DNA from 3 places in the Streptomyces sp. NPDC046915 genome. Region 1 is predicted to be linked to each of the others. Evidence: riboswitches for the same ligand, from Rfam matches in the RefSeq annotation. Region 1 holds a riboswitch; each other region holds the start of a gene.

Region 1 (7,289 bases):
ACGGCGATGGAGATCCGCAGGTCGTAGCCGCCGGGCTCCTCGCCGGAGTCGTCCAGGTACGGCAGCGGCGGGTGGGTCCGCTCGGGCGGCGCCACCCGAGCGTCCTCCAGTGCCTCCAGCGGGGTGATCCACGCCGACACCGAGGTGGCGAAGGACTTGCCGAGGAACGGGCCGAGGGGCACGTACTCCCAGGCCTGGATGTCGCGCGCCGACCAGTCGTTCAGCAGGCACAGCCCGAAGACGTGCTCCCGGAAGTCGCCCAGCGCGACCGGCCTGCCCCGCTCCGAGGGCACGCCGACGACGAAGCCGACCTCGGCCTCGATGTCCAGGCGGACGGAGGGCCCGAAGACGGGAGCCGGGTCGGCGGGGCCCTTGCGCTGGCCGGACGGCCGTACGACGTCCGTGCCCGACACCACGACCGTCCCGGAACGGCCGTGGTAACCGATCGGGAGGTGCTTCCAGTTGGGGGTCAGGGGGTCCTCGGCGTCGGGGCGGAAGATGTGGCCCGCGTTCCGGGCGTGGTGCTCGGAGGAGTAGAAGTCGACGTAGTCCGCGACCTCGAAGGGCAGGTGCAGGGTCACCGAGGACAGGGGATGGAACAGCGGTTCGATCGTCTCCCGGTGTGCGGGCACCGTGACCCAGGCCGTCAGGGCCCGCCGTACGTCCGACCACGCCGTACGGCCGGCGGCGAGCAGCGGGTTGAGGGTCGGGTGCGCGAGCAGGGAGGCGTACGGCGAACCGATCGCACGCGCCGCCGCGCCGGCATCGAGCACGTGGTCGCCGAGCCGTACGCCGACGCGCCGCTCGGTCGAGCCGGCGGGGGAGAAGACGCCGTAGGGGAGATTGTGCGGGCCGAAGGGGTCGCCCTCGGGGACGTCGAAGGGGGGCATGGGGTGCTGCCTCGCTCTCATCCAGTGCCATCAATGCGTGCCGTTGCATGTGGTCGGGCCACACGTTACGGGTGAGTTGCATGTCCTGGGCAGCGTGCCGGGTAGTGTCTAAAGAGTTCGCAATGTCCGAATAGGCCTTGTCGGAGGGGCTAATTCCGGCTTAGCGTCCCTTTGGGGGACACGGACGGGGTGGGTCCGGTCCGTAGGGGGGACACGTGGGGGGACCCGTGGCCAGGAATTCCGTCGGTGTGCCTTTCGGCGCGGACAGGGACGTACCGGGACTGATCGTCAAGTTCGGCGACTATCCCCTGCACCATGGCGGCGTCGGCGCCATCCGCAGCCTGGGCCGCCTGGGTGTCCCGATGTACGCGATCACCGAGGACCGCTACACGCCCGCGGCCTCCTCCCGTTACCTGACCCGCGCCTTCGTCTGGCCGACCAGCGGGGCGGAGGAACCGGAGTACCTGGTGGAGGGCCTCAGGCGGATCGGCCGGCGGATCGGCCGCCCCACCGTCCTCATCCCCACCGACGAAGAGGCCGCCGTCCTGATCGCCGAACACCAGGCCGACCTGACGGACCGCTTCCTCTTCCCGCGCGTGGACCCCAGCCTGCCGCGTCGGCTGGCCAGCAAACAGGGGCTGCACGAGCTGTGCGTGGAACACGGCATCGCCAGCCCGCCGGCGGCCTTCCCGCAGTCCTACGAAGAGGTCGTCGCCTTCGCCGACCACGCCCGCTACCCGGTGGTGGCCAAGAACCGGGAGGCGTTCGTCCGGCGTAAACGGCCCGCAGTGAACGGCACCACCAGGATCGCCACCCGCGAGGGCCTGCTCACCCTCGCCCGCGACTGGGGCGAGGACCCCGGCGTGATCCTCCAGGAGTACCTGCCCCGGGAGGACGCCGAGGACTGGATCGTGCACGCCTGCTTCGACGACGACTCCACACCGCTCGCGATGTTCACCGGCGTCAAGGTGCGCTCGTGGCCGCCGCACGCGGGCATGACGGCGAACGCCTACGTCGTCGACAACCCGGAACTCGCCGACCTCGCCGCACGTTTCATCAAGCAGATCGGCTTCAGCGGCATCATCGACCTCGACCTGCGCTTCGACCGGCGCGACGGACAGTACAAACTCCTCGACTTCAACCCGCGCATGGGCGCCCAGTTCCGGCTCTTCGAGAACGAGTCCGGCGTGGACGTCGTACGCGCCATGCACCTGAATCTGACCGGCCGCCCGGTTCCGGAGGGGGAACAGCCGGCCGGCCGCCGCTACATCGTGGAGAACATCGACCTCCCCGCCCTCCTCGCCTACCGTCGCAGCGGCTACACGACGCCGCACGCGCCGGCCCGGGCGAGCGGGACGGAGCTGGCGTGGCTCGCGGGTGACGACCCGCTGCCGTTCCTCACGATGCTCGCGCGCTTCGTGCGACCGGGCGCGAAGCACCTCTATCAGCTGTGGCGGACCAACCGCCGCGGCAGCGGCACCGGTTCCGGCAACTGAGGCCCGCCCAGGGCCGGCTGTCCGGACCGGCGCACGATCCACCACCACGAAGTGACGGAAAACACGTCCTGGGGAGGGACTTCGTGATTCAACCGGTTGCAGTCATCGGTGCCGGGCCATTCGGCCTGTCCACCGCCGCCCATCTGCGGGCGCGCGGCATTCCCGTCCGCGTCTTCGGCGATTCCATGGTCAGCTGGCGCGACCACATGCCCGCCGGAATGCTCCTCAAGTCCACCCCGGTGGCGTCCAGCATCGACTGCCCCCAGCCCGGCCACTCGCTCGTCGACTACTGCGACGCGGCGGGCGTCCGCCGGCTGGTCACCGACGAGGACATCATCCCGGTCGAGACCTTCATCGCCTACGGCGAGTGGTTCCAGGAGAAACTGCTGCCCGACCTGGAGCGGGTGCGGGTGGTGTCCGTGGACCGGGGCGCGGGCGGCGGCTTCGAACTCAAGCTGGACTCCGGTGAGTCGTTCACCGCGCGCGCGGTGGTGGTCGCCACCGGCCTGTCCGGACTGGCCCACCTCCCGGCCGAGCTGGCGTCGGCGGCGCCCGACGGACCCGGCCTGACCGGTCCGGTGTCCCACAGCTCCCAGCACCACGACCTGACCCGGTTCTCCGGCAAGGAACTGATCGTCGTCGGCGCCGGCCAGTCCGCGCTGGAGACGGCGGTTCTGGCCGCTGAGGCCGGCGCCCGGGTACGGGTGGTGTCGCGGGGCCGCGGCCGGGTCGCCTTCGGGGCCCCGCCCTGGAACCAGCCGAAGCTGCGCCCCGAGTCGCCCTTCGGCCGCGCCTGGTCCCTCTGGGCGCTGAGCTACTACCCGCACCCCTACCGCTACCTCCCGGCCCGCACCCGCCACTACCTGGTCCGCCGGGTCCTGGGCCCGCTCGGCGCCTGGTGGCTGCGCGACCGCTTCGAGGGGAAGGTCGAGGTGAAGGAGGTCGAGCGGTTGGCCGGCGCGGACGTCTCCGACGGCAGCCCGGTCCTCACCGTCCGCACCCACGCCGGGCAGACCGTCCAGGTCGCCGCCGACCACGTCATCGCGGCCACCGGCTACCGCGTGGACATCGCGGCCATGGACTTCCTCGGCCATGAGCTGCGCACCCGGCTCACGGTGAGCCGGGGCACGCCCCGCCTGGGTGCGGGCTACGTCTCATCCGTCCCCGGTCTGTACTTCACCGGCCTCCCGGCGGCGTCGTCGTACGGCCCGGTGATGCGCTTCGTCTGCGGCACCGAGTTCGCCTCGCCGCGCCTGGCCAAGCACCTCGCGGCGGCACACGGCTGACGGGCTGCGCCACAGGTCTCGAGATCGCCACCAAGGAGCCCACGGGCGCCACTTGGGGCTGGAAACAGCGGTGAGTCGTGGGGGTGCGGTGTCCGTATTCTCTGATCATGGCCGCACCCCCCGCGTATTCCTCCCCGATCTCCCCTGCGTACTCGCTCGTCGCGACCGATCTCGACGGAACGCTCCTGCGTGGCGACGACACGCTCTCCGACCGCTCCCTCGCCGCCCTCGCCCGGGCCGGGAGAGCGGGTGCCCGGCACCTCGTGGTGACCGGGCGCCCGGCGCCGCGGGTGCGGCCGCTGCTCGACGACCTCGGCTGCACGGGGCTCGCGGTGTGCGGACAGGGTGCGCAGGTGTACGACGCCGGCGCCCACCGCCTGCTGTGGTCGGTCACCCTGGACCGGGAACTGGCGGAGACCGCGCTCGGCAAGATCGAGGCCGAGGTGGGGGAGGTGTACGCGGCCGTCGACCAGAACGGGGTGGACGGGCTCACGCTCATCGAGCCCGGCTATCTGATGCCCCACCCCACGCTGCCCGCCGTACGGGTCCGGCGGCGCGACGACCTGTGGTGCGAGCCGATCAGCAAGGTCCTGCTGCGGCATCACGCCCTGTCGGACGACGAGTTGGCCGCCACGGCCCGCGCGGCCGTGGGATCGCTGGCGACGGTCACCATGTCGGGGCCGGGAACCGTCGAGCTCCAGCCGTGCGGCGTCAACAAGGCGACCGGGCTGGCGCTGGCCGCCGACCACCTCGGGCTGAGCGCCGAACGGGCCATCGCCTTCGGGGACATGCCCAACGACATCCCGATGTTCGAGTGGGCCGCCCACGGTGTGGCGATGGCCAACGCCCACCCCGAGCTGAAGGCGGTGGCCGACGAGGTCACCTCGTCGAACGAGGACGACGGCATCGCCGTCGTCCTCGAAGGACTCTTCCCCTGAGCCGGGGCCCGTTCGAGCGGGGCTCGTTCCCTCAGGGGAGCGGAGCGGTCAGTACGCGCCGAACACGTTGTCGATCGAGCCGTACCGGTGGGCGGCGTAGTTGCAGGCGGCCGTGATGTTCGCGACCGGGTCGTAGATGTTGTACGAGGTGCCGGCCACGTGGTAGCTGGCGAACGTGGGGTCGATGACCTGGAGCAGGCCCTTGGACGGGATGCCCGCGGCCGCGTTGGAGTCCCAGAGGTTGATGGCCACCGGGTTGCCCGACGACTCGCGGATCACGTTGCGGTAGATGCCGTTGTACGTGCCCGGGATGCCCTTCTGCGCCATGATCGCGAGCGACTCGCGGATCCAGCCGTCGAGGTTGTTGGCGTACGGGAGCGTGGTGGCGGCCGCGGGGGCGGCCTTGGGGGCGCTCGTGGTGGTGGCCGCGGAGGCGCTGGTCGCACCGATCAGCGGGAGGGCGAGCACGGCGGCGCCGGTGCCGGCGACGGCGAGCCTGCGGGCGAGGCGGGCGAAGGGGGCACGGTGCTGAGCGGCAGCAGACATGTCGAAGTTCCTCTCCGTCGCCTGCGAGGTGAGCTGTCGGGTTCGGGCTGGGAGGTGCCCGGCCGCGCCGCCCGAAGGCGGTGCGGCTTCACCCCGAGCCGTTCCGGGACGACGGGTGTCGCCCGGACCGGCGGCAAACCTGGGTCCCCCGCTCCTGCCGTGAATGAGTTCGTCGATGGGTGTGACGGGCGGCGGCAGGATTCGGCGTTCCGCCCGACGGCCGGGAACGTATGCGAGAGCACATGTCCTGAACAAGCGGCGGATTCACACAAAGTCCTAGTTGACCTTGTTGTGAGGCGTATGAGGCGCTTGATCCTTTGCGTCTGCCAACCCTCAACTGGCCAATGGCGCCAAGCGGTGTGCCCGTGCCGGACGGTGGGGTGCTCCGTTCGGCCGACGTGACCCAATTCACGGAATAGCAATCACGGCAAATAGGACATGAAGGGCGCCGCTTTGGGTAGCGCATCGAGCGTGGGAGCGGAAGGCGAACTGCTCCAAGCGGCGCAGTCATGTCGTACTTCCGGGTAAGTCGATAAATATCTGTGCTTATCGGCCGATCGAAAACATAACGGGCGTGATCCGATAGCGCCCGGCCTGTAACAGTGGGCGCCCTCGGTGATCGAAAGCTGACCGGATACGCTGACTTGAGTGAGGGCAGCGACCTATCGACAAACCGTGTAATCGCCAGCAGGCACCAGCAGACAGGAGACCCCTCGTGACCGTCGTCGGGCCGTTCGGGCTTAGCGTGCGGGACCAGGCTCTGGAAGCCGATGTCCAGGCCGGATTGGCGGCTGTCGAGGAGGGACTGCTCGAAGCCACCAAGAGTGAGGTCCCCTTCATCACCGGGGCCGCCCAGCACCTCGTGCGCGCGGGCGGGAAGCGGTTCCGGCCGCTGCTCGTGATGCTCGCGTCACAGTTCGGGGACCCGTACGCGCCGGGAATCGTGCCCTCGGCCGTCGTCGTCGAGCTCACCCACCTCGCGACGCTCTACCACGACGACGTCATGGACGAGGCCGCGGTGCGCCGCGGAGTGGACAGCGCGAACACCCGCTGGGGCAACTCCGTCGCCGTCCTCACCGGCGACTTCCTCTTCGCCCGCGCCTCCCAGATCCTCGCCGACCTCGGCCCCGAGGCCGTACGGGTGCAGGCCCTGGCGTTCGAGCGGCTGGTCACCGGGCAGATCCTGGAGACGGCGGGGCCGCAGGACGGCCGCGACCCGGTCGAGCACTACCTGGACGTCCTCGGCGGCAAGACCGGCTCGCTGGTGGCGGTCTCCTGCCGCTTCGGCGCCATGATGTCCGGGGCCGACGAGACCGTGGTGGACGTACTGACCCAGTACGGCGAGCGGCTCGGCGTCGCCTTCCAGCTCGCCGACGACGTACTGGACATCGCCTCCGACTCCCACGAGTCCGGCAAGACCCCGGGCACCGACCTGCGCGAGGGCATCCCCACCCTGCCCGTGCTGCGTCTCAGGGAGCGGGCGGCCCGGCTGGGGCTGGCCGAGGACATCGCCCTGTGCGACCTGCTCGACTCCGACCTGACCGACGACGCCCGGCACGCCGAGGCGCTGGCCGCGCTGCGCGCCCACCCCGCGCTGGAGCAGGCACGCCGGGACACCGTGCGCTACGCGGAGGACGCGCGGGCGGCGCTGGCGCCGCTGCGGGAGTGTGACGCCAAGGCGGCACTTCTGCAGCTGTGCGACGCGGTGGTGCACCGGGCTGGGTAGGTGCCCGGCGTTTGCCTGGGCCACGCTGGGGGCTGCGCCCCCAGACCCCCCTTCGGCCTGAACGGCCTCGTCCTCAAACTCCCCCAGAGGGGGGCACCCCCGGACGGGCTGGTAAAGACACCGGCATGACCCCTACGGGTCGGAGGACATCCCGCCTCCCCGTGTCATACCGGAGGCGTACATCGAGTTGCCTCCCGGGTCTGACGCATCCTCACGGCCGATTTGGTGAGATGGAAACCACGGAAATCACCACTCCTCACCGATTCGGGTGAGAATGGCGGCTCAGGGTTTACGAGGGTGAGGGCAGCCGCCGCCGACGACGGAGGTAAGGCACACATGGCACCGTACGGATCCGACGACACCACGTCCGACGACAGCATGGCCGACACCGACATGGCCGCCGGACG
Region 2 (7,289 bases), on a different contig from region 1:
GCCTTGCCCACGCACATCACGTCCGGGGTCACGGCCGCGTGGTCCGCCGCGAACAGTGCGCCGGTGCGCCCGAAGCCGGTCGCGATCTCGTCGAACACCAGGAGCACGTCGTGCGCGTCGCACGCCTCGCGCAACGTGCGCAGATACGCGGGGGAGTGGAACCGCATCCCGCCCGCGCCCTGCACCACCGGCTCCACGATCACGGCGGCCAGCTCACCGGCGTGCCGCTCGATCAGATCGTGCAGCTGGCCGGCGTAGGCGTCCTCGTACTCCGCCGGCGGCGCGTCCGCGAACACCTGGCGCGGGAGCACCCCGCCCCACAGCTCGTGCATCCCGCCCTCGGGATCGCACACCGACATCGGCTGCCAGGTGTCGCCGTGGTAGCCGCCCCGCCAGGTCAGCAGCCGACGCTTCTCCGGGCGGCCGAGCGAACGCCAGTACTGGAGGCACATCTTGACCGCGACCTCGACCGACACCGAACCGGAGTCGGCCAGGAAGACATGCTCGAGCCCCTCCGGCGACATGTCGACAAGGAGCTTCGCGAGCCGTACGGCGGGCTCGTGGGTGAGCCCGCCGAACATCACATGGCTCATCCGCCGCAGCTGCGAGCGGGCCGCCTCGTTCAGGACCGGGTGGTTGTAGCCGTGGATCGCCGACCACCACGAGGACATGCCGTCGACCAGTTCACCCGAGCCGTCGGCGAGCCGGAGCCGGACCCCGCTCGCCGACTCCACGACGAGCGGCTCGACACGCCCGGGCATCGGACCGTACGGATGCCACACGTGCCGCCGGTCCAGCTCCAGCAGCTCCGGCACGCTCGGGCCGGACAGGTCAGGCATTGGGCGCGAGGTCCGTTCCGGCACCCCGGCGGCGGACGGCGACGAGGTCGGTGCGGGCCTCGCCCGTCACCGTGGCGGACGCGGCCGTACCGCAGACGCCGCCGCCCTCATGGGAGCCGCAGCCCGCGTCCGCGTGCGACCCGCAGCCGGCCTCCGCGTGCGACCCGCACCCCGCCTCCGCGTGCGAACCGCAGCCGCCCCCGGCCGTCGCGCGGTGCTCGGGCAGCGTCACCTCACCGGCGCCCTCCACCTCGAACCCGGCGTCCGCGATCATCTCCAGGTCGGCCTTGCCCGCCTGGCCCTCACTGGTCAGGTAGTCGCCGAGGAAGATGGAGTTGGCCAGGTTCAGGGCCAGCGGCTGCATGGTGCGCAGGTGCACCTCACGGCCGCCCGCGATGCGCACCTCGACGTCCGGGCAGACGAACCGGACCATCGCCAGGATGCGCAGACAGCGCTGCGGGGTGAGGTGCCACTCCGTGGCGAGCGGCGTGCCCTCCATCGGGATCAGGAAGTTCACCGGCACGGAGTCCGGGTCCAGCTCGCGCAGCGAGAAGACGACGTCGACCAGGTCCTCGTCGCTCTCGCCCATGCCCGCGATGAGACCCGAACAGGCGGACAGGCCGGCCGCGTGCGCCTTCTGCACCGTGTCCACCCGGTCGGCGTACGTGTGCGTGGTCGTGATGTCCGCGTACGTCCCCTCGGAGGTGTTGAGGTTGTGGTTGTACGCGTCCGCGCCCGCCTCGCGCAGCCGCTCGGCCTGGCCGTCGGAGAGCAGGCCGAGGCAGGCGCACACCTCGACCTCCTCGTTCTGCTCCTTGATCGTCCGGATCGTCTCGGACACCCGGTCCACGTCCCGGTCCGTCGGGCCGCGCCCGCTGGCCACCAGACACACCCGCTTGGCACCCCCGGCCAGGCCCGCGGCCGCCGCCTTGGAGGCGTCGCCGGGCTTGAGCCAGGTGTACTTGAGGATGTCGGCCTTGGAGCCGAGCCGCTGGGAGCAGTAGGAGCAGTCCTCGGGGCACAAGCCGGACTTGAGGTTGACCAGGTAGTTAAGTTTCACGCGCCGGCCGAACCAGTGCCGGCGCACCTTGCCGGCCGCGGCCACCACATCGAGTACGTCGTCGTCGGAGGTGGCCAGTACGGCGAGTGCTTCCTCGCGGGTCGGCAGCTCGCGCCGAAGCCCCTTGTCCACCAGCGTGTTCAGCAGGTCCATGAGGTCCGATCCTGTCCTACGTGACCGCTCCGGGCCAAGGAGAGTTTGCACAACGGAGACTGGTTGCTCGTGTGGGTATTGCCACATCCTGGGCGGCTGGGCGTCCGGCTAGTGTCTGTCCACTGCCTACAAAATCCCCGGAGGAGCCATGGCGTTCGGCTGGATCGACGACCAGGCGGAGCTGCGCCGCCGCGCCGGACTGGTACGCACCCTCAGGCCCCGGGTCGCCGACTCACCGCTCCTCGACCTCGCGAGCAACGACTACCTGGGTCTGGCCCGTCATCCCGAGGTCACCGAGGGGGCCGCGACGGCGGCCCGGACCTGGGGCGGCGGCTCCACCGGTTCCCGGCTGGTGACCGGCACCACGGAACTGCACACCGAGCTCGAGCGCGAGCTGGCCGAGTTCTGCGGCTTCGAGGCGGCCCTGGTGCTCTCCTCCGGCTACGCCGCCAACCTCGCGGCCGTCACCACGCTCGGGCCGCACGGCTCCCTGATCGTGTCCGACGCGGGCAACCACGCCTCCCTCATCGACGGATGCCGGCTGGCCCGCGGCACGACCCAGGTCGTCGGGCACGCCGACCCGGACGCGGTCCGCAAGGCCCTGGACACGCACGAGGGGCCGGCGATCGCCGTCTCCGACACGGTGTTCTCCGTCGACGGGGACGCGGCCCCGCTGGCCGCGCTCGCCGAGGCGTGCCGGGCGCACGGTGCCGGGCTGGTCGTGGACGACGCCCATGGCCTGGGCGTCCTGGGTGACGGCGGCCGGGGAGCCCCGTACGAGGCCGGGCTCGCCGGCGCAGAGGACGTGGTCGTCACGGTCACCCTGTCCAAGTCGCTGGGCAGCCAGGGCGGTGCCGTCCTCGGGCCGGCCCGGGTGATCGACCACCTGGTCAACGCGGCACGGACGTTCATCTTCGACACGGGCCTCGCGCCCGCCGCGGCGGGCGCGGCCCTGGCGGCCCTCAGGCTGCTGCGCCGCGAGCCGGAACGGGCGACGAGGGCGCGTGAGGTGGCCGCCGAACTGCACGCACGCCTGACGGCCGCGGGGCTGGAGGCGGTGCGTCCGGACGCCGCTGTCGTCTCCGTGCGTGCCCCGTCCCCGGAGGGGGCCGTGCGCTGGGCGGCCGACTGCCGGGCGGCAGGCCTGGCCGTGGGCTGCTTCCGTCCTCCTTCCGTGCCCGACGGCATCTCACGGCTCAGGCTGACCGCCCGAGGGGACCTCTCCGGGGCCGAGATCGAACGCGCTGTACGAGTGATCGGCGAGACGCGACCATGAGTCGGCGTGACACGGCCGTGCGCCGCCTGGACGGAATCTGATCGGAACCGATCAGAAGGTCATCGGAGCGTGGCGAGGAACCCCGCCCAGCTCCCGGGGGAGAAGAGCAGCGCGGGGCCGGCCGGATCCTTGGAGTCGCGCACGGCGAGCAGTCCGGTCCAGGGACCGGAGTGCGGCCTCGCCGTCTCCACGCAGTTGTTCGCTCCGGTGCTGTAGCTGCTGCGCAGCCACCGCACGTCGTGCAGCTCGGTGCTGGAAGGTACGTTCCGAGGCAGTGCAGACATGGTGCCTCCTTACGCGCCGTCACTTATCCCGGCGATGTAATCCAACGAGTCCTCGGGTGAAAGGGCGTGGATCTGAAGGGAGTTGAAGGCCTCCGAGTAGGCCCGGAGGTCTTCTTTCCGTTCGAGGTAGAGGCTACTCGTCAAGTGGTCGAGAACAACCACATCCAGATCAGAAGTGCGCGGAAATGAGAAGATAACGAAAGGGCCGGTGATACCGATATGCGCCCCGGCGGAGAACGGCAACACCTGGAGGCGCACTTGCGGCAGACGTGCCGCCTCGGTGAGCCGCTGAAGCTGCCGCGTCATCACGTCCGGCCCGCCGACCTCCCGCCGCAGCACTCCCTCGTCCAGGACGGCGCTGAGCTCCAGCGGTGGATCCGACCGCAGCACGTCCTGCCTGGCCAGCCGCACCTCCACCAGCGCGTCCAGCCGCTCCTCCATGTCGTCGGCACCCTCGCCCACGGCCGCCCGGGTGACGGCACGGGCGTACTCCGGCGTCTGCAACAGCCCCGGGACCACCGATGTCTCCAGGGTGCGCATCCCGCTCGCCTGCGACTCCAGGCTGATGAAGTCACGGTAGGTGGGCGGCAGGACCCCCCGGTAGGCGTGCCACCAGTGGTGCCGGCCGCCGCCTTCGTCCGATCCCGCCAGCACCATCAGCAACTCACGAAGCTGGCCGTCCGTCACTCCGTAGGCATCCAGGAGTAACCGCACATCGGCCGATTTCACCCCGCTGGCGCCCGTCTCGATCCGGCTCACCTTCGACTGGTGCCAGCCCACCAGACGCGCGGCCTCACCGCTGGTGAGGCCGGCACCGGTGCGCAGCGTGCGCAGTTCGTCGCCCAGTTTCCGGCGGCGCACCGCGGGACCGTTCTGCATGGGCCACTCCTTACTCGCCATTACTCCTTACGTGCCACTCGAATACGGTCTGCCGTCGCAGAGTTCACCGCTTCGAGCGACAGATATATGCATATCTTGGTGGATCCCACCCGCTGGCCGGCGCGCTGATGGCAGTCTGGCGATGAAGCACCAGTCCGGGACCGTACTCGAACCATCCGCTCCGTGTCGGACTCCGGTCCCGTGGGAAAGGGACGACGTCGTCATGGCAGACCATCTGGAAGCATCCGTCACTCTGCCGAGCGATCCCGCTTCGGTGTCCGCGGCCCGCACCTATGTCGTGGGCACCCTCGCGGAGTGGGGCCTTCCATCGGACACCGACGTGGCCGACACCATCCGGCTCATCGTCTCCGAACTCGCCACCAACGCCGTACAGCACACCTTCGGGCAGTCACCCACCTTCACGGTGGACCTCGTGCTCGACTGCGACGAACACCTGCGCATCGGTGTCACCGACAGCCATCCCCGTCTCCCGAGGAGACTCCCCGCGGCCGTGCAGCAGGACAACGGACGCGGCATGGTCATCATCCGCTGGCTGACCGTCGAGTGCGGCGGCAGGCTCAGGGTGCGGCGGACCCGCGAGGGTGGCAAGACCGTCCTCATCGAGCTGCCGTGGGCGGTGCCGGCCCGGCCGGTCACGGCAGCGGGGCAGCAGGAGCCCTAGGGCCGGTGCGGGGCGCTCCGGCCCCGCACCGGCCCCGACACGGCGCCGTACGGCCACGCACGGCCCCGGGGGTGGCCCTGCACCCGGAGCCGTGCGAGGCGTGACGGCCGGTCAGCTGACGCGGCCGTACCAGACGCTCCTCGTCCAGATCTTCTGCAGCTTCACCACGTCGCCCGTCTTGGGGGCGTGCCAGATCTTCCCCTTCCCGGCGTAGATGCCGACGTGGTAGACGTACGACCCCGAATGGAAGAAGACCAGGTCTCCGGCCTTGCGGTTCTTGGCCGAGATGTGGTGGGTCTTGTTGTACTGCTGGGCGGCCGTCCGGGGCAGGCTCTTGCCCGCCTTCTTGAACGAGTACAGCGTGAGCCCGGAGCAGTCGAACCTGCGCGGCCCGGTGGCGCCCCACTTGTACGGGGAGCCCTTCTTCGAGGCCGCGATCTGGAGCGCCTTCGTCGCCGGGGTGGCGGCAGCGGCGTCGGGGGCGACACCGGGTACCGCTATCGAGCCGCCGACGGCGGCGATGGCGAAGGCCGAGGCCGTACCGGCCCGGACCATGAGCGACGGGACACGATTGAGCGCAGTCATGCGCAACCCTTCGTCAGCCGCCTGTGAAGGATGACCTGTCGGATTCGGGCTGGCGAAGTTGCCCGGCCGCGTTGCCGCGGCTTCACCCCAAGGGCTGCTCGGAGGCGAACAGATGTCCGCTCCGGCGACCCGTCTTGCTTGGGTCCTCCACTCCTGCCGATCCACTCCTGTCGACCGGTCATCCGGGCGGCGGCAGGACTCGGCGTCCGCTCGGATCGCCCCGCCGTTGTGGCGGGGGCTTGTCGTCAGACAGGGATCTTCGCCCACAACTGTCTGAAAATCCCAACGGAACCAGGGATTTGTGGTGTTACTCACCACTCGCCCGTTCGGGTGGACAGGTGTGCGTTCGAGCCGCTGACGGGACAGCCGCGCACCCTCCGACCAGGGCGGAAGCCTCTCCCGACGCTCATCGGCCGGGCGGTTCGCGCAACTTCGGAGACCCTGGAAAAGGATGCGCAGCTACTCCGAACGTGGGTACGTCTTTTGGGCCGTTTCGACTCAGACCCGAGCCCGCAAGCGTCAACCGGCGCCGTCCGGGGGCACGGTGACGCGTGCGGTACGGCGCTCGCCGTCCAGCACCCTGAGCGCCCGGGCCAGGGTGGCCGCGTGCAACTCCGTCTCTCCCCGCTGGTGCATCAGCGTCAGCGCGTCGCGCAGTTCCACCGCCTTGCGCACCAGCGCCTGGGCGGCCCGCAGTCCACGGTAGGTGTCACCGTGCTGCGCCGGGTTGATGCGTCCCAGCAGGTCGACCACGTCCAGGTAACGGTTGATCAACTCGCCCTCGGCGCGGGTCAGGGCCGGCAGCGGCGGCAGTTCCGGTGGCAGCATCGGCGGCTCACCCCGCGTCCGGAGCGGCGGTGCGCGAGGCCCTGCTGCTGGGAATGATCCCGTCCACCAGCCCGTGCTCCAGCGCGCCCCGGGCGTCGAGCATCAGATCCCGTTCGAGGTCGGCGTGGACCTGCTCCGGGGCACGGCCGGTGTGGTGGACGAGCAGTTCCTCCAGCAGGCCGCGCATCCGGGTCAACTCCTCCGCCTGGATGAAGAGGTCACTCGGCTGACCCTGCGTCGGCTCGGGCAGCGCCGGCTGCTGGAGCACCACCCGCGCGCCCGGCAGGGCGAACCGCTTGCCCGGCGTACCGGCCGCGAGCAGCACCGCCGCGGACGAGGCAGCCTGCCCCAGGCAGATCGTCTCCACGTCGCAGCTGATGTACCGCATCGTGTCGTAGATCGCCGTCATCGCGCTGAACGAGCCGCCGGGGGAGTTGATGTACAGCGAGATGTCCCGGTCGGGCGCGTCGTGCTCCAGGTGCATGAACTGCGCCATGACGTCGTTGGCCGAGGCGTCGTCGACCGGTGTCCCGAGGAAGACGATCCGCCCCTCCAGCAGCTTCGAGTACGGATCGAGCGTGCGGTGACCGGTGCTGGTGCGCTCGGTGAACTCGGGCAGGACGTAGCGGGCGAGCGGTCGGGTCATGGCATACCCCTCCTCACGGCAGAGCCGTCTCCGGTGGACCGGCATCTGTAAGAAATG
Region 3 (7,289 bases), on a different contig from region 1:
GACGCTAGGCCCCACAGTGACGGCTTTGTAACGCAATGTACGCAACTGACCTCACAGGGTCGCCAGATGTCCGTACCTGACCGCGCTCCCGGCCCACAGTCGCCGACTTCGGGCAGCGCACTGACCGATGCGGCGGTTTCCCGGGTGTGCGCCGGCCATGGGGTGCTATGGGGCGCATATATGCGGCCCATTAGGCTCCGACCTCATGGACGTACTCATCCATCTCTTCGTCGGCCTGCACATCGTCGGCATCGCCGCGCTCCTCGGCGGCTTCCTGACCCAGATGAAGGCGATGGGACGCGGCGAGGCCCGCTTCGTCCCGGCCATGCTGCACGGCGCCTTCACCATGCTGGCGACCGGCGTGATCCTGGTCGGGCTGAACGAGGCCGACGACCACCACGTCAACACCATCAAGATCGGTGTGAAGCTGGCCCTGCTGATCGTGATCCTCGGGCTGGTCTACGTGAAGCGGGACGAGGAGCGGGTCGACAAGAACCTCTTCGGGCTGGTCGGCCTGCTGACCACGGCGAACATCTTCATCGCCGTGCTGTGGACCTGACCGCGCCCACGGCGACCACGAGCCACGCCGCCACCGAGATCCACACCAGCACCACCCCGGGCCCCCGCAGCCACGGGACCCCGAGGGCGGTGCCGACCGACAGCGTGCCCGCCGCGGTCATGCCCATCGGGAACACCGTCGACCAGCGGCGCACGTCGTAGCCCGGACGTGGCCGCACCGCCTCCGTGACCAGCAGGGCGGCGTACCAGGCCCAGTCCAGCACGAGCAGCGCGACCGTCACGGCGCGCAGGACGCCCTGGTCGTCGCGGCTCCACAGGTACAGGGGCGTGTCGTCGGCGGAGACCAGGCGCGCCCCGGCCAGCGCCGACACGGCGAGCGCGCCGCCGCCGATCCACTGGTCCCCGGCACCCTCCAGCAGCTGCCGCGGATCGAACCGGGCCAGGGCCAACCCGTAGAACACCAGTCCCAGCCAGAACAGCACGAGCGCGGTGTGCGCGAGCCACGCCGTGGCCGTCGCCGCGGCCAGCACGGCACCCAGCGCGGCGATCGACTCCGTGGCCACACAGCCCAGGAACACCGCCCCCGGCATACGCCGCTCCCACCGCCGAACGACGAGGACGAGCAGCACGGGCCAGAGCACGACCGCCGGCGCGAGCAGCGCCTCGGCCAGGACCGGCCGGCCCAGCAGTGAGAACCGGGTGCCCAGCACCGCCGTGGCGGCCACCGCGGTGAGCGCGCTCGGCGTCTCCGCCTCCGCCGCCCACCGCTCCCGCTCGCGCAGCAGCCGCAGGGTGAAACCGGCCGCGAACCCCAGCCAGGCGGCGCAGGCCAGCCCCAGGGCGACCCGGGACAGCACCTCGTGACCGATCAGCTGCAACCCCACCGACACGATCCCGGTCGCCATGACAGCGGCACCGGCCGCCGGTGAACGCCGAGCCCACCAGACGCGTATAGGTGAGTAGGGGCCGGGCATGAGCCCGATGCTAGGGCCCCGCCGGCTCAGGCCGGACGCACCACGCTGTGGATGATCGATTCGCCGCCGTAGTAGATCGACTCCTCACGGACGTAGGCGCCGGGCTTGGGGGCGTGGATCATCATGCCGTTGCCGATGTAGACGCCGACGTGGCTCACATCGTCGTAGAAGAAGACCAGATCACCGGGCTGGGCGTTGGCGAGGGAGACCGTGGTGCCGGCATTGACCTGGTCGTAGGTGGTGCGTGGCAGGCTGACGCCGGCGGCTCTCCAGGCGGCCTGGGTGAGGCCGGAGCAGTCGTAGGAGCCGGGGCCGGTGGCGCCCCAGACGTACGGCTTGCCGATCTGCGCGCGGGCGAACGCGATCGCCTTCGCGGCCTTGGCGGAGGACGAGGAGGTCGGCGTGGACGGCGAGGTCGACGTGGACGAGCCCGACGAGGAACCCGTCGAGGTCGACGTGTCCGACGAGCCGCTGTTCTGCTGCTGTGCCTTCGCCTGCGCGGCTGCCTGCGCCGCCGCCTGCTCCTTCGCGAGCTCCGCCGCCTTGCGCGCGGCCTCCTCCTGCTTCTGCTTCTCGATCGCCGCGAGCCGCGCCTTCTCCTGCGCCGTCAGCGTGGACAGCAGCTCACGCGCGGTGGAGAGCTTCTTCTGGACGGTCGACTTGGCGGCCTGGAGGTCGTGCTGGGAGTCGGTCAGCGTCTCGAGGCTCTGGGTGGCCTCCTGACGCTTCTTCATGGTCGCGGACTGCTCGGTGACGTAGTCGTCGACCGCGCCCTTCTCCCGCTTGGTCAGCCGGCTCATCAGCTGGGTCTGGTCGAAGTAGTCCTGCGGGGTGTCCGCGAGCAGGAAGGTGGCGGTGTCGGGGGCGGCGGCCCCGGTCCGGTACTGGGCCGCGGCGAACGAACCCAGCTTCTCGCGCGCCTTGTTCAGCTTCTCCGTGCGCTTGGCCACTTCGTCGAGGAGGGTGTCGACTCGCCGGCGCTGCTTGCCGGTCGTCTCCTTGGCCGCGTTGTACTTCTCGGTCGCCGACCCCGCCTGCCGGTACAGGTCGTCGACCTTCTTCTCGACCTCTTCCATGCTCGGCTTGTTGTCGGTGGAGGGGGTCGAGGGGGTGGCGTTGGCCGTCTGGGAGAGCAGGGCGACGGAGGTGAGGGCGGCGGTGGCGAGGGCGGGCTTGCGTATGCCTGCCCCACCCGAGGGGCGCTTGCGGTGCGACGCCAAGGGAGGCGACTCCTTCCAATGCTCCGCCTACCGGGTTAGCTGTCGGGTTCGGGCGGGTGGTTCGGAAGGGTTGCCCTACGGCCGTCGTCCCCGGTGGGGAGGGCGGGCCGATTCACCCCAAGGTCTCGGTGGGTCCCCGGCTCCGGCTGCCGTAAGGGGCGCACCGGACTCGGCGGAGGCCGCGCGGCCCGGCGAGGTTCGCCGGTGGGGGTCGAGCGGCCTGGCCGAACGCTAGCCAACTCGTGTGACTCATGTGAAGGTTGGTGCACTATATGTCCGATACATTTTCGTGACACGGGACACGCGTGTCGCTCTTGTGACCATGCGGTTCCGCAGGGTGAGGGGATCGTCCGCCGGCCAAGTTCCGAGGGTGGCGGCCGGTTGTCGGTGGGGCGCCCTAGACTCGGAGAGCGATGAGCAGCCTCTTTGACGACAGCTTCCTGGCGGACCTCCAGACCCCTCGTGGGCACGAGGAGGAACCCCCGCCGCCGCCCGAGGACGATCACGCTCCGGAGCCGGTTCCGGACGATCTGTTCGGCGGGAAGTTCGATGTGCCACCGGACCGGGACGGGTACTACCGTGACGGCGCCCCACGCCCGGCGATCGACGCCGCCGCGCTCCTGGACGGGCTGAACGAGAACCAGCGCGCGGCCGTCGTCCACGCCGGCTCCCCGCTGCTCATCGTGGCCGGCGCCGGTTCCGGCAAGACCCGCGTGCTCACCCACCGCATCGCCCACCTGCTCGGCGAGCGAGGCGTCCACCCCGGCCAGATCCTCGCGATCACCTTCACCAACAAGGCCGCCGGCGAGATGAAGGAGCGCGTCGAGCAGCTCGTCGGCCCGCGCGCGAACGCGATGTGGGTGATGACCTTCCACAGCGCGTGCGTGCGCATCCTGCGCCGGGAGAGCAAGAGGCTCGGCTTCACGTCGTCGTTCTCGATCTACGACGCCGCCGACTCCAAGCGGCTGATGGCCCTGGTCTGCCGCGACCTGGAGCTCGATCCCAAGCGCTTCCCGCCGAAGTCCTTCAGCGCCAAGATCTCCAACCTGAAGAACGAGCTGATCGACGAGGAGGACTTCGCCGCCCAGGCCGCCGACGGCTTCGAGAAGACCCTCGCCCAGGCCTACGCCCTGTACCAGTCGCGGCTGCGCGAGGCCAACGCGCTCGACTTCGACGACCTGATCATGACGACGGTCAACCTGCTCCGCGCCTTCCCGGACGTCGCCGAGCACTACCGCCGCCGCTTCCGTCACGTCCTGGTCGACGAGTACCAGGACACCAACCACGCCCAGTACGCCCTCGTGCGGGAGCTCGTCGGCACCTCCGAGCATCCGGCGCACCCGGCGGACGTGCCGCCCGGCCCGGACGACCTGACGCCCGCCGAGCTGTGCGTGGTCGGTGACGCCGACCAGTCGATCTACGCCTTCCGCGGCGCGACCATCCGCAACATCCTCCAGTTCGAGGAGGACTACCCGGACGCGACGACGATCCTGCTGGAGCAGAACTACCGCTCCACCCAGACGATCCTCTCCGCGGCCAACGCGGTCATCGAGCGCAACGAGTCCCGCCGCCCCAAGAACCTGTGGACCAACGCGGGCGCGGGCGCGCAGATCACCGGCTATGTCGCCGACACCGAGCACGACGAGGCGCAGTTCGTCGCCGACGAGATAGACCGCCTCACGGACGCGGGCGAGGCGAAGGCCTCGGACGTCGCCGTCTTCTACCGCACCAACGCCCAGTCCCGTGTCTTCGAAGAGGTCTTCATCCGCGTCGGCCTGCCCTACAAGGTCGTCGGCGGTGTCCGCTTCTACGAGCGCAAGGAGGTCCGGGACGTCCTGGCCTACCTGCGCGTCCTCGCCAACCCCGAGGACTCGGTCCCGCTGCGCCGCATCCTGAACGTGCCCAAGCGCGGCATCGGTGAGCGCGCGGAGGCGATGATCGACGCCCTCGCCCAGCGGGAGAAGGTCAGCTTCCCGCAGGCGCTGAAGCGGGTCGACGAGGCGTACGGCATGGCGGCGCGGTCGACGAACGCGGTCAAGCGGTTCAACGTGCTCATGGAGGAGCTCCGTACGATCGTCGAGTCCGGCGCGGGCCCGGCCACCGTCCTGGAAGCCATACTCGAACGCACCGGATACCTGGCCGAGTTGCAGGCCTCCACCGACCCGCAGGACGAGACCCGCATCGAGAACCTCCAGGAACTCGCGGCAGTGGCGCTGGAGTTCGAGCAGGAGCGCGGTGAGGGCGAGTCGGTGGGTCTGTCCGACTTCCTGGAGCAGGTCGCGCTGGTCGCCGACTCCGACCAGATCCCGGACGAGGAGGACGGCGACGGCGTCATCACGCTGATGACCCTGCACACCGCCAAGGGTCTGGAGTTCCCGGTGGTCTTCCTCACCGGCATGGAGGACGGCGTCTTCCCGCACATGCGTGCCCTCGGCCAGACCAAGGAGCTGGAGGAGGAGCGGCGCCTGGCGTACGTCGGCATCACGCGCGCGCGGGAGCGGCTGTATCTGACCCGGTCGGCTCTGCGCAGCGCGTGGGGCCAGCCCTCGTACAACCCGCCCTCCCGCTTCCTGGAGGAGATCCCGCCCGCCCATGTGGAGTGGAAGCGGAAGGGAGGGGCGGCGCCGATGCCCTCCGGACCGGCGTCCGGGGTGGCGGCCTCGCTGTCCTCCACCCGCTCGCGCTCCTCGGCGTCGGGCGCCTCGGGCTTCGCCACCCGCAGGAGCTCGGAGAAGCCGGTGGTGGCGCTGGCCGTCGGGGACCGGGTGACGCACGACCAGTTCGGGCTCGGCACGGTCGTCGGGGTGAAGGGCACGGGCGCGAACGCCGAGGCGACGATCGACTTCGGCGACACCAAGCCCAAGCGGCTGCTGCTGCGGTACGCGCCGGTGGAGAAGCTGTAGGGATGTAGGGAGAAGCCGTAGGAGGCGCGGGGCGCCGGGGTTCCGGGGGCGCGGCCCCCGGGGGCCTACGTCGGGTCGAGCCCGTGGCTGCGCAGCCACGGCAGCGGGTCTATGGCCGCTCCGCCGCCCGGCCGGACCTCGAAGTGCAGGTGCGGGCCGGTGGAGTTGCCGGAGTTCCCGGAGTACGCGATGGGCGTACCGGCCTTGACGCTCGTGCCGGCGGGAACCCGGTAACTGGAGAGGTGGCAGTACCAGGTCTGCGTGCCGTCCTTCGCCGTCAGGATCAGCATGTTGCCGTAGGCGCTGTTCCACTTCGTCGAGACGGTGCCGTCGGTCGCCGCCATCACCGTCGTGCCGTACGAGACGGGGAAGTCGATGCCGGTGTGCACCGACATCCAGTTCACGCCCGCCTGGCCGAAATAGGCGCTGAGCCCTTTCTGCGTGACCGGGAGGACGTACTTGGGGCGCAGCCGCTCCTTGCGGGCCGCCTCCGCGGCCGCCGCCTTCTTGTCGGCCTCCTGCTGGGACTTGAGGTCGATGCGTTCCTGCGTCCGGCTGGCCCGGTCGGCGAAGTCGTCGGCGCCGGCGGAGAGGGTCCTGAGCTGCGAGTCCAGCTTGCTGTTGGCGGCGGACGGTTTCACCGCATGTGTGTCCGAAGCGCTGGCCGTGGTGTCCTTGCCGCCGCCGTCGGTCAGGCTGCCGACGGAGGCGGCGGCGATCCCGGCCACCCCCATCACGCAGACCGAGGGCACGGCGACGGTCAGCAGGGCGGAGCGCTTGGGAGGCGTACGGCGACGGGAGCGGGCCGCGCTGCGGGAGCCCGGCCGGGGCGGCGCCGGGGTGACCTCTTCCTGGTCGTCGAGCAGGGGAGCGACGCCGGGCAACTCACCGGTGGCGGACAACTCGTCGCCGTCCGCGACGGGTTCCGCCTCGACGTCGTTCTCGTAGCTCTCCTCGTAGTTTTCCTCGTACCCCTCGTAGGAGACCTGCTCGAAGGTGGCGGTCCCCTGCTGGTCGAAGGACTGCTCGAAGGGCTCGGGTTCGGTGGCCGCGGCGGAGCCGTCGGAGTTCCACTGCGTGGCGTCGTACGCGCCGGTGTCGAAGGTCTGTGTGCCCCACTCCCACTGCTGGGTGTGGTCGGGCGCGGCCCCGGACTGGTCGGGCTGGAGCCAGGCGTTCGCTTCCCACTGGCCGCTGACGTCCGGGGACGTCGCCTGGTGCGGGATGCCGGCGAACTGCTGCTGGCCGGTCGTCCAGGCGGTGGCGTCGTAGGCGCCGGAGTCGTAGACGGTGTGGTGCTGGGCCGCGTACGGGTCGTAGTGCGCGCTCTGGCCGGCGCCGGTCGTCCACTGCGTGGTGTCGTACGCGCCGGTGGTGTGGCCCTGGCCCGGGAGATTGCCGAAGAGCGGGTCGGAATCGAAGGTCGCGGTGGCGTGGGCGCCGGTCTCGAAACCGGTGGCGCCGTACCCGTCGTACGTGGTGAAGTCGCCGTACTGGGTTTCCTGGCCGCCGTGGGTCGCGTAGTGCGCGGAGGCGGCGTCGGAAGCCGAAGCCGGGGTGGTCATGGTCCCCGACGGGTGACGGTCGTTCACCAACTTCTCTTTCGCCTCGACAACAGGGGCTGGCAGAGCAGTGCGGCGACTGTACCCGGCGGTACGCGGGCGCGACAATCT

What was found. Region 1 has a riboswitch for cyclic di-AMP ahead of ABZ915_RS35825 (transglycosylase SLT domain-containing protein). Riboswitches for the same ligand answer to the same signal wherever they lie in the genome.
Region 2: it holds a riboswitch for cyclic di-AMP, as region 1 does, so the genes downstream of both, ABZ915_RS15875 (C40 family peptidase) here and ABZ915_RS35825 (transglycosylase SLT domain-containing protein) in region 1, are expected to answer to the same signal.
Region 3: it holds a riboswitch for cyclic di-AMP, as region 1 does, so the genes downstream of both, ABZ915_RS27740 (NlpC/P60 family protein) here and ABZ915_RS35825 (transglycosylase SLT domain-containing protein) in region 1, are expected to answer to the same signal.

What each region holds. Positions count from the first base shown of each region.
Region 1 covers NZ_JBEYXB010000018.1:8,419-15,707, reverse strand. The annotation lists gene fahA (fumarylacetoacetase) at 1-890, opposite strand, end outside; gene ABZ915_RS35840 (ATP-grasp domain-containing protein) at 1,139-2,386, shown strand; gene ABZ915_RS35835 (NAD(P)-binding domain-containing protein) at 2,470-3,672, shown strand; gene ABZ915_RS35830 (HAD family hydrolase) at 3,780-4,610, shown strand; gene ABZ915_RS35825 (transglycosylase SLT domain-containing protein) at 4,659-5,156, opposite strand; cyclic di-AMP (ydaO/yuaA leader) riboswitch at 5,162-5,341, opposite strand; gene ABZ915_RS35820 (polyprenyl synthetase family protein) at 5,872-6,882, shown strand; gene ABZ915_RS35815 (outer-membrane lipoprotein carrier protein LolA) at 7,219-7,289, shown strand, end outside.
Region 2 covers NZ_JBEYXB010000005.1:402,503-409,791, reverse strand. The annotation lists gene ABZ915_RS15905 (adenosylmethionine--8-amino-7-oxononanoate transaminase) at 1-839, opposite strand, end outside; gene bioB (biotin synthase BioB) at 832-2,052, opposite strand; gene ABZ915_RS15895 (8-amino-7-oxononanoate synthase) at 2,201-3,328, shown strand; gene ABZ915_RS15890 (DUF397 domain-containing protein) at 3,388-3,612, opposite strand; gene ABZ915_RS15885 (helix-turn-helix transcriptional regulator) at 3,622-4,491, opposite strand; gene ABZ915_RS15880 (ATP-binding protein) at 4,715-5,173, shown strand; gene ABZ915_RS15875 (C40 family peptidase) at 5,285-5,758, opposite strand; cyclic di-AMP (ydaO/yuaA leader) riboswitch at 5,762-5,973, opposite strand; gene ABZ915_RS15870 (hypothetical protein) at 6,278-6,586, opposite strand; gene ABZ915_RS15865 (ATP-dependent Clp protease proteolytic subunit) at 6,594-7,232, opposite strand.
Region 3 covers NZ_JBEYXB010000011.1:145,756-153,044, reverse strand. The annotation lists gene ABZ915_RS27750 (hypothetical protein) at 206-559, shown strand; gene ABZ915_RS27745 (tellurite resistance/C4-dicarboxylate transporter family protein) at 537-1,493, opposite strand; gene ABZ915_RS27740 (NlpC/P60 family protein) at 1,520-2,713, opposite strand; cyclic di-AMP (ydaO/yuaA leader) riboswitch at 2,721-2,898, opposite strand; gene pcrA (DNA helicase PcrA) at 3,127-5,616, shown strand; gene ABZ915_RS27730 (M23 family metallopeptidase) at 5,682-7,208, opposite strand.